3 regions of the Streptomyces sp. NPDC003038 genome follow, and region 2 is predicted to be linked to each of the others. Evidence: riboswitches for the same ligand, from Rfam matches in the RefSeq annotation. Region 2 holds a riboswitch; each other region holds the start of a gene.

Region 1 (3,503 bases), on a different contig from region 2:
AATCCAGTGCCGTCGAAATTCGGCACGACCCGACCACCCGACCCGCCGACACATTTCCGGGCAGTGAATTCACGCCACGTCGCGAATTCCGACAGCGGCGCACGACACCTGCATGTGTATACGGACTCTGTTAATGCCGGCCGCTCGACATGTTTACGGCAGGTTGCGAAGTCCTCACCGCGAGGCGCAGCCGCGGCCTGTGCGCTCCGGCGGCCCGGTCCGCGTGGACGGCCGTCAGCGCCCGCGCCCGCTCGGCGTCCCCGCGCGCCACCGCGTCCACGATCGCCCCGTGCTCCGCCCAGGACTCCACCGGCCGGGCCGGCGCCTCCACCACGTACATCCAGGCCACCTTGTGCCGCATCTGCGTGAGCAGAGCGATCAGACCGGGGCTGCCGGAGGCCTGTGCGAGCGTCTCGTGGAACCAGCTCCCCAGGGCCCGCAGATCCTCGCCCTGGCCCCGCCTGGCCCGCTCCTGCCCCAGCCTGACCAGTCCGCGCAGCACCTTGAGGTGGGCCTCGGTGCGCCGCCCGGCGGCTCGGGCGGCCGCCAGCGGCTCCAGCAGCATCCTCAGCTCCAGGAGGTCGGCGGCCTCCTCCTCGGTCGGTTCGGCCACGCAGGCGCCCGCGTGGCGCCGCGTGGTCACGAACCCCTCGGACTCCAGGGTGCGCAGCGCCTCGCGGACCGGGACGCGCGAGACGCCGTACCGGCGGGCCAGCACTTCCTCGGTCAGCCTGCCGCCCGGCTCGAAGACCCCGGAGACGATGTCGTCGCGAATTGCCGTGCATACCGCGTGCGCAGGAATACGCAAGACCGGACCTCCCCCTTTTTCCGACTGCATCGTCAATGAACGCGCGTGCGCGTCCTGCGACTCTATTGCAACACACGATTATTTCCGAGAGCGGCCGGAAATCCGGAATTTTTGCACAACACGAAGACCCCGGCTCGGCGAGCCGGGGTCTTCGGTGAAGCGAGAGGGAGCGACGGCGCGGGGCGGCCGTACGCGTCAGAGGCTGACGCCGTGCGAGCGCAGGTAGGCGACCGGGTCGATGTCCGAGCCGTAGTCGGCGCCGGTGCGGGCCTCGAAGTGCAGGTGGGGACCGCTGGAGTTGCCCGTGGAGCCGGCCAGGCCGATCTGCTGGCCCGGGGCGACCTGCTGGCCGACGGAGACGTTCAGCGCGGACAGGTGCCCGTACTGGGTGTAGGTGCCGTCGTTGTGCTTGATGACGACGTTGTTGCCGTAGGCGCCGCCCCAGCCGGCCTCGACGACGGTACCGAGACCCACCGCGCGGACCGAGGTGCCCGTGGAGGCGTGGAAGTCGATGCCGGTGTGGCTGCCGGAGGACCACATGCCGCCACCGGCGCCGTACTGGGTGCTCACGTACGAGCCCGCAACCGGGGAGACGAAGGTGTTGAGGCGCTTGCGCTCGGCCTCACGGGCGGCGCGCTCGGCGGCCTCACGCTCGGCCTTCGCCTTGGTCTCGGCCAGGCGCTTGGCCTCGGAGGCACGCTGCTTCGCGTCGGCCTCGGCCTGCGCCCTGGCCGCGGTGGCCTCGGCGGCACGCTGCTGGGAGTCCGCCTGGTCCTCGATGTCGCCCACGAGGTCCTCGGCCACGACGACGGCGCCCAGGCCGTTGTCCTGCGCGGAGTTGTCGATGTCCGCCGCGAAGGCCGGGCCCGCGAGGGAGCCGACGACACCAGTGGTGGCGAGGGCGGCGATACCGGCGTAGCCGGCGGTCTTACGGCTCAGACGACTGGAACCGCGGTGCTTACCGGCGGCACGACTGCCAAACGCCATGAAGAGATTGATCCTTTCCTTCCCTCTCGCCTACCGGGTTAGCTGACGGGTTCGGAGCAGGAAGGTCTCCTACGGACCTCCTCTTGCGAGGCGGTCCGATTCACCCCAGGGACTGATGTGGGTCCCCGGCTCCCCAGGCTCGCGCCTGACGGGGACTCGGCGATTGCTGTCCGGTGCCGCGGATGCGGCGGGCACAACTGACGAACAGCACGGCCGACGCTAGGCGGATCATCAGTCAATCGCCAAACAGACACGCCTTTTTGTTGCGTACGCCACATCACATAAAAGCAACCTCACCACTTAACGGACAAAGGGGGCCCCGACGGACAAGCCGCCAGAGCCCCCTGCCAAACCGCCAGTTGGTTGTCAGTTGGTGACGACGCTCACATCGCCGATCCCCAGTGCGCGCACCGGTTCCTCGATGACCGCGGCGTCACCCACCAGGATCGTGACCAGCCGGTCGACCGGGAAGGCGCTCACGACCGCCGAAGTGGCTTCCACCGTTCCGGTTTCGGCGAGCCGCGCGTACAACTGCGCCTGGTAGTCGTCCGGGAGCTCCTGCTCGACCTGGTCGGCGAGCGTGCCGGCGACGGAGGCCGCCGTCTCGAACTTCAGCGGGGCCACCCCCACCAAGTTCTGCACCGCCACGTCCCGTTCGGCATCGGTCAGGCCGCCCTCCGCGAGGGCGCGCAGCACCTTCCAGAGGTCCTCCAGCGCCGGACCCGTGTTGGGGGTGTCCACCGAGCCGCTGATCGCGAGCATCGAGGCGCCCTTGCCGTCGGCGGTGGAGCGCAGCACCTGGCCGAAGGCGCGCACACCGTACGTGTACCCCTTCTCCTCGCGCAGCACCTTGTCCAGCCGGGAGGTGAGGGTGCCGCCCAGGCAGTACGTGCCGAGCACCTGGGCCGCCCACACCCGGTCGTGCCGGTCCGGCCCGATCCGGCCGATCAGCAGCTGCGTCTGGACGGCGCCGGGCCGGTCGACGATGACCACGCGGCCCGTGTCGTCGGCGGTCACCGGCGGCACCGGGAGGGGCTCCGCCGCATCGCCCGTCCAGCCGCCCAGGGTGTCCGCCAGCACGGCGTCGAGGTCGATGCCGGTCAGGTCGCCGACGACCACCGCGGTGGCGGTGGCGGGGCGTACGTGGGCCGCGTAGAAGCGGCGTACGGCCGCGGAGTCGATACGGGCGACCGTCTCCTCGGTGCCCTGCCGCGGGCGGGACATCCGCAGGGACGCCGGGAAGAGCTCCTTGGAGAGCTGCTTGGCGGCGCGGCGCTGCGGGTTGGCCAGCTCGTGCGGGATCTCGTCGAGCCGGTTGCGCACCAGCCGGTCGATCTCGGCGTCGGCGAAGGCGGGCGCGCGCAGCGCATCGGCGAGCAGCCCGAGCGCCTTGGGCAGGCGGGAGGCCGGGACCTCCAGGGAAACCCGCAGGCCGGGGTGGTCGGCGTGCGCGTCGAGGGTGGCCCCGCAGCGCTCCAGCTCGGCGGCGAACTCCTCGGCGGAGTGCTTGTCGGTGCCCTCCGACAGGGCGCGGGCCATGATGGTCGCCACCCCGTCCAGGCCCTCGGGCTCGGCGTCCAGCGGGGCGGCGAGGTTGATCTCGACCGCCACCACCTGCTGGCCCGGGCGGTGGCAGCGCAGCAGGGTCAGGCCGTTGGACAGGACCGAGCGCTCCGGGGCCGGGAAGGCCCACGGCTGCGGCTCGCCG
Region 2 (3,503 bases):
CGCTCGCGACGCTGCTGACGCGCCTTCCGGACCTGGAGCTCGCCGTGGACCCGGCCGAACTGCGCTGGCGCGGCGGGCTCATCATGCGCGGCCTGCGCACGCTGCCCGTCCGCTTCACGCCTCCCGGAGCCGGTGGAGCCGACTGACCCGAAGTCAGTTTCTGTCGGAACTTGTGACAATCGTTCGAAGGCCGCTAGGTTCTGCCGTTACCCCGCCGTTATGCGAAAGGTACAGCCTCATGCGTTCCGGGAACGGCCGCCACAGACGCCCCCGCCAGGTCCCCGCGCTGGTGGTAACAGCCGGAGTCACTGGCTCCGCGCTTGCCCTGCCACTGCTCGCCGCCACCAGCGCCACCGCCGCCGACACCTCCACGTGGGACAAGGTCGCCGAGTGCGAGAGCGGGGGTACGTGGAGCGCCAACTTCGGCAGCGGCGCCTACGGCGGGCTCCAGTTCACCCAGGAGCAGTGGCGCAGCGCGGGCGGCCTCGACTTCGCCGAGCGGCCCGACCTGGCCAGCCGGTCCCAGCAGATCGCCGTCGCCGAGCGGGTGCTCGCCTCGCAGGGACCGCAGGCGTGGCCGCTGTGCGCGGCGTCGGCCGGGCTGACCCAGCAGGGCCCCGCCGCCGAGGTGGACCCCGGCCTGCCCGGCGGTTCCGGTTCCGTCGCCCCGACCCCGTCCCGTCCCGACGTGGCCGTACCGTCCGACCCCGGCGCGCCCGCCAGGGACTACGGGGCTCCCACCCCGGTGGCGCCGAGCCCGTCCGAGAGCCCGTCGTACGGGATCCCCGAGGGCCCGCTCGCGCCGTCCAGCGGACTGCCCGTCATGCCGCCGCCGGACGACCCGACCACGGCTCCGGTGCTCCCGGGCGACCCGACCGCGGTTCCGGTTCTCCCGGGCGACCCCACGACCGCTCCGGTGCTCCCGGGACCGGGCGACCCGACCACGGCGCCGGTGGACCCCGGTGCGCCCACGGTCCCGGCGGATCCGACCGCGCCCACCACGCCGCCCTCCACCTCGCCCTCCCCGGACGCCTCGGCCGACCCGACGGCGCCGGCCGCCCCCACCGCCCCGGCTCCCTCCACGGACGGCAGCGGCGGCAAGCACCGCGGTACGCCCGCCGTCGAGCTGCCCGTCGTCTCTGATGCGCTGTCGGAGCCCACGTACACCGTCAAGTCGGGCGACAGCCTGGCGACCATCGCGGACGCCAACGGACTCGAGGGCGGCTGGAACGCGCTTTACGCGGCCAATGAGCAGGTCATCGGCGAGGACGCCAACTTGATCAAGCCCGGCCAAAACCTGGATCTAACCGCGGAATAGGGGCACTTCGGGCGCACCGAAAGGTCTGATTGTCCGTTTTCCGCAAGTGAGACATGTGTCTCTTCCGGTCAACTGGCGTGTCACTCCCCGGAGCTCCCGCAAACCCGGTCCTCACCTGCGCAAACGCCCTTGCGAAGGGCGCAAGTAGGGGCCGTTTCTCCCCGATGTCGCTCGTTGAACATCGGGGAGAGACCTGGCTACCTTCTGAATCGCCCGCCACCGCGGGCTCCTTCGACCGCATCGCCGAATCCTGCCGGCGGACGGAGGGAACAGTCGTCGCGTCAAGCGCCGAAGGCAGGAGCGGGGGAACCAAGGTAGGCGCCGGGAGCGGCCGTTGAAAGACGGTCACGCCACCGGCTAGGGGTTAAGCCGCGCGCTAGGTCGCGCGGCCGGGCAACTCATCCGCCCGAACCCGACAGCTCACCTCGTAGGCGTCGGTGAGGAGAAACTCCATGCTGCTTTCCGGCAAGGGCAAGCACCGCCGCTCCACGGCCATCGAGCGCACGGCCCGCATCGTCACGCTCGCCGGTGTTGCCGGTGTCGCCGTCGCGGCGCCCCTGATGACCGCGGGTACCGCGAGCGCCGCCACGGCCTCCGAGTGGGACCGCGTCGCGCAGTGCGAGTCCGGTGGCAACTGGGCCATCAACACGGGCAACGGTTACTACGGTGGCCTGCAGTTCTCGTCCTCCACGTGGGCCGCGTTCGGCGGCAAGTCGTACGCCGCGCAGGCCAACCAGGCCTCGAAGGCCCAGCAGATAGCCGTCGCCGAGAAGGTCCTGAAGGGCCAGGGCAAGGGTGCCTGGCCGCACTGCGGCGTCGGCCTGTCGAACTCCTCGTACGCCGGCGGCGGCGCTGCCGAGACCCCGGCCAAGCCGAAGGCCGAGCCGAAGAAGACCGAGCAGAAGGCCGCGCCGAAGAAGGAGACCAAGCGCTCCGAGGCCCCGACCACCCGCTCCGAGCGCTCCGAGGCCCCGGCCCCGGCGCCGGCCAAGCCGAAGGCCGAGGCCCCGAAGACCGGCAACGGCTCGTACGAGGTCAAGTCCGGCGACACCCTGGGCACCATCGCCGAGGTCAACGGCGTGAACGGCGGCTGGGAGAAGCTCTTCGAGCTGAACAAGGACATCGTCTCGGACGCCGACCTGATCTACCCCGGTCAGAAGCTGAAGCTCAGCTGAACACTGCGGCCATAGCCGCAGCGGCGTGTCTCCCACGCAGAGTCCCACCGCCCGGCGCGTCTCCCCCCACGCGCCGGGCGGCGGCGTTCGCCCGGTCGTCAAACGTGCGGATCGCGAGCTCTATGTCCTGGAAGAAGGGTATTCGGGCCCTTTTTCGTCCCAGGACCCGGGCGGTCGGCGGGCCGATCGCCCGGAGCCGGTTAGGCTCTAGTCGGCATGGCCGTCCCACGGCCTGACACGCCACCGCACACCCAGCGTCACATCCCAGAAGGAGATGCTCGTGCCGTCCATCGACGTCGTCGTAGCCCGGGAAATCCTGGACTCCCGAGGCAACCCCACGGTCGAGGTCGAGGTGGGCCTCGACGATGGCAGCACCGGCCGTGCTGCAGTTCCGTCCGGCGCCTCCACCGGTGCATTCGAGGCCATCGAGCTCCGTGACGGTGACCCCGACCGTTACATGGGCAAGGGTGTCGAGAAGGCCGTCCTCGCCGTCATCGAGCAGATCGGCCCGGAGCTCGTCGGCTACGACGCCACCGAGCAGCGGCTGATCGACCAGGCCATGTTCGACCTGGACGGCACCGAGAACAAGGGCTCGCTCGGCGCCAACGCCATCCTCGGCGTCTCCCTCGCCGTCGCGCACGCCGCGTCCGAGGCCTCGGACCTCCCGCTCTTCCGCTACCTCGGCGGCCCGAACGCGCACCTGCTGCCCGTTCCGATGATGAACATCCTCAACGGTGGGTCGCACGCCGACTCCAACGTGGACATCCAGGAGTTCATGATCGCCCCGATCGGGGCGGAGTCCTTCTCCGAGGCCCTGCGCTGGGGCGCCGAGGTCTACCACACCCTCAAGAAGGTGCTGAAGACCAAGGGCCTGTCCACCGGCCTGGGCGACGAGGGCGGCTTCGCCCCGAACCTGGAGTCCAACCGCGCCGCCCTGGACCTCATCATCGAGGCGATCAAGGAAGCCGGCTACACCCCGGGCCGTGACATCGCGCTCGCGCTCGACGTCG
Region 3 (3,503 bases), on a different contig from region 2:
ATGTGCCGCAGGACCGGCACGCCCCGCGTGTCGAAGCCGGTCGTGATCATGACCTTGCCCACGGACGCCGTGAGGTCGGCGACGGCCGCCTCGAACCGCTGCGCCACGTCGTCGGGGTCGCTGCCGGGCCGGATGATGTCGTTGCCGCCCGCGCAGAAGGTCACCAGGTCCGGCGCGAGCGCCTTCGCCCGTGGGACCTGCTCGGCCACGATCTGGTCGAGGAGCCGTCCGCGCACGGCCAGGTTCGCGTATCGGAAGTCGTGCTCGTCACGCTGATCGGCCAGGAGCACGGCAAGCCGGTCCGCCCAGCCGAGAAACGAATCCCCGGGTCCCGGGTCCCCCACACCCTCGGTGAAGCTGTCCCCGATCGCCGCGTACGAGCCGATGGTCTTGAGTGTCGTCGTCGTCGCTGCCACGGAACGACATCCTTCACCCCCGTGGGCGACCTACGCCAACGTAAGCAGGGGTTGACGGACCGTGATCTATACCACCCGAGGGGTAAGGAATAAGTACACGTCAGGCCGGGACCCCCTTCGGGCCCCGGCCTGACGCCGTCCGTGCTTCGACGGCGGGTGCCGTCAGATGCTCACGCCCTTCGAACGGAGGTAGCTCACCGGGCTGATGTCGGAGCCGTAGGACGGGCCCGTGCGGATCTCGAAGTGGAGGTGCGGGCCGGTCGAGTTGCCGGTGGAGCCGACGAGGCCGATGCGCTGGCCGCCGGTGACGCTCTGGCCGACCGAGACGGAGAGCGCCGACATGTGGGCGTACTGCGAGTACTTGCCGTCCGCGTGCCGGATGACGACCTCGTTGCCGTACGAGCCGCCCCATCCGGCGGAGACGACGGTGCCCGCACCGACGGCCTTGACGGTGGTGCCGGAGCTCGCCATGAAGTCCACGCCGGTGTGGTAGCCGGAGGACCACATGCTCCCGCTGGCCCGGTACTGGGTGGAGATCCCGCCGCTGACCGGGGCCACGAAACCGGAGCCGGTGGGGGCGCTCGAACCGGAGGAAGCCTCGCCGGAGGCCGAGGTTCCGGTGGAGGACCGGCCGACGGACGCCGCGGGCTTCTCGGCCTGCTTCTCGGCGGGCTTCTCGGCCGGCTTCTCGGCGGGCTTACGGGCCGGAGCCTTCGGGGTCGCCGGGGCCGGCTTGACCGGAGCCGCGGCCTGGCTCTTCCCGCCGAGCGTCAGCTTCAGGCCCGGGTGGATCAGGGACGGGTCGGCGCCGACGGCCTCGCGGTTGTCGGCGTACAGCTGCTGCCAGCCGCCCTCGAGCCGGCGCTCCGCCGCGATCTTGGAGAGGTAGTCGCCCGGAACGACCGTGTACTGGGTCGGTGCGGCCTGCACGGCGGCGACGGGCTCGGCCCGCAGCGCCACGGGGACCTGCTCGACGTGCTGGACCTGCGGCGCCTGCACGGTGGAGGCGGCGGCGGTCGAGACGGTCGGCGCACCGGCCGCCTGGGCGCCGGTGGCTCCCATCAGCGGCAGCGCGAGGGCCGCGCCACCGGTGCCGGCGACGGCGAAACCGCGGGATATCGAACCGGACTTGGGACGGCGGTGCTTACCCTTTGCAGGCATGCTGAATTCCTCTCCGGCGCCTGCGAGGTGAGCTGTCGGGTTCGGACTGGAGATGTCCGGCCGTACACATGTGGCACATGTACGGCTTCACCCCGAGCCGTCCCGGTTTATAGACCCGGAACGGCGGCTTACCTGGTTCCCCCGCTCCTGCCGCGCGTGAGTAGTCGGGTGCGGTTTCCGGGCGGCGGCAGGATTTGGCGGTCCACCCGGATCGATCGCGAAGGTAATCGAGTCCGGCCACAGGGAACAAGCCATGAATTTCCTGACGGAATCACAGGGATGGGAGATCGGCGGAATTACGGTCACCCTCCGTCCATTCCCTCCCGTCAACAACCGCCCCCGCTAGGCCATTCGCTTTTCGCGATCAGGCACTCACGGTCACCGTATGATCTGGCTCACGGGGACGGCCTGATGTCCCTTTCGATGACGGCAAGTTGTGGCGAAGTAGTGGCCAAGTAGCTCAATTCGGACACCCCAGGACGATACGGAGGAGCTCCCGTGACCCAGCAGATACCCCCGGCCCCGCTGGCGCAGCCCGAGCCGGAGCCCGAGCTGATCGGGGTGCGCAACTTCCGTGACGTGGGCGGGCTGCCGACCTCGGACGGACGGAGGGTCAGGACGGGACGACTCTTCCGAAGCGGACATCTGGCACATGCCACCGAAACCGACGCACAGTTCCTGTCCTCGCTCGGACTGCACACCGTCTTCGACTTCCGCAACGAGGCCGACCACGCCCTGGAGGGCCCGGACGTCGAGCTGCCCGGCGTACGGAACGTCAACATCCCCCTGTCGGACCCCGCCGACGGGCGCGAGTTCTGGAAGATGGTCCGCGAAGGCGACCTCGGCCAGCTGCGCTCCCTCCTCGGCGACGGCAAGGGCGCGGCCCGCATGTCGCACTCGTACCGCGGGATCATCACACACCGCACCGCCGAGCACAGCCGGGTCGTGCACGCCCTCGCCGAGGACAGCGTTCCCGCCCTCATGCACTGCGCGGCGGGCAAGGACCGGGCCGGCCTGTCGGTCGCCGTCACCCTGCTCGCGCTGGGTGTCGAGCGCGAGGCGATCCTGGCGGACTATCTGGAGTCGAACGCCCCGAACCGCCGTTACGTGGTGCAACGCAGCAGCGCGACGGCCGAGGCGCGTTCCCCCGAGGTGATGGAGCTGCTCGCTCCGCTCTTCGACGCCCGCGCCGAGTACCTGACCGCCGCCTTCGACACCATCGACGGGCACTGGGGCGGGGTCGAGCGCTACCTCGCCGAGGGTCTCGGGCTCACGCCCGACACCCTCGGCCGGCTCCGCGAGCGGCTGCTCGACTGACCCCCGTCCCGGGGGCCGCCTTCGGCGGGCCCCGCGACAGCCGGGGAGGCGGGCCGGGGCAGGCCGTCAGCCGTTGCCGACGGCCTGCTTCACCAGGGTTCTGCCGAAGTCCCACATCAAAGTGCCGCCGCCGTGCGCCTCGTCCATGACCGAGCGGAAGGCGCCGACGAACCGGGCGACGTCCCGCTCGTCCACGATCAGCGGCGGAATGAGCTTGATCACTTCCAGGTGGTCGCCGGAGACCTGGGTGAGGATGCGGTGCTTGCGCAGCAGCGGCACCACGACCATCTGCGCGAAGAGTCCCTTGCGGGCCGCCTGCAGCATGGCCCACCGGCTGCGCAGCCCCAGCGAGGACGGCCGGCCGAACTCGATGCCGATCATCAGCCCGCGCCCCCGCACCTCGTGCAGCAGCTCGTACTCGTCCACCAGGGCCGCGAGCCGCCCGCGCAACAGGTCGCCCATCGCCCGGGCGTTGGCCACGACCTCCTCGTCCTCCATCACCGACAGCACCGCCAGCCCCGCCGCCATCGCCTGGGCGTTGGACCCGAAGCTCGCCGAGTGCACGAGCACCCGGTCCATGGACGAGTAGACCTTCTTGAAGATCCAGTC

The links. Region 2 has a riboswitch for cyclic di-AMP ahead of ABZX75_RS16560 (transglycosylase family protein). Riboswitches for the same ligand answer to the same signal wherever they lie in the genome.
Region 1: it holds a riboswitch for cyclic di-AMP, as region 2 does, so the genes downstream of both, ABZX75_RS09905 (M23 family metallopeptidase) here and ABZX75_RS16560 (transglycosylase family protein) in region 2, are expected to answer to the same signal.
Region 3: it holds a riboswitch for cyclic di-AMP, as region 2 does, so the genes downstream of both, ABZX75_RS05780 (LysM peptidoglycan-binding domain-containing M23 family metallopeptidase) here and ABZX75_RS16560 (transglycosylase family protein) in region 2, are expected to answer to the same signal.

Annotation. Positions count from the first base shown of each region.
Region 1 covers NZ_JBEXNN010000006.1:59,542-63,044, reverse strand. Annotated here, with positions in the region: gene ABZX75_RS09910 (GntR family transcriptional regulator) at 131-808, opposite strand; gene ABZX75_RS09905 (M23 family metallopeptidase) at 1,004-1,795, opposite strand; cyclic di-AMP (ydaO/yuaA leader) riboswitch at 1,808-1,967, opposite strand; gene ABZX75_RS09900 (pitrilysin family protein) at 2,162-3,503, opposite strand, start outside.
Region 2 covers NZ_JBEXNN010000011.1:115,113-118,615, forward strand. Annotated here, with positions in the region: gene ABZX75_RS16550 (cytochrome P450) at 1-146, shown strand, start outside; gene ABZX75_RS16555 (transglycosylase family protein) at 239-1,318, shown strand; cyclic di-AMP (ydaO/yuaA leader) riboswitch at 1,595-1,767, shown strand; gene ABZX75_RS16560 (transglycosylase family protein) at 1,771-2,493, shown strand; gene eno (phosphopyruvate hydratase) at 2,768-3,503, shown strand, end outside.
Region 3 covers NZ_JBEXNN010000003.1:185,463-188,965, forward strand. Annotated here, with positions in the region: gene ABZX75_RS05775 (SGNH/GDSL hydrolase family protein) at 1-416, opposite strand, end outside; gene ABZX75_RS05780 (LysM peptidoglycan-binding domain-containing M23 family metallopeptidase) at 579-1,577, opposite strand; cyclic di-AMP (ydaO/yuaA leader) riboswitch at 1,582-1,754, opposite strand; gene ABZX75_RS05785 (tyrosine-protein phosphatase) at 2,076-2,894, shown strand; gene ABZX75_RS05790 (aspartate aminotransferase family protein) at 2,961-3,503, opposite strand, start outside.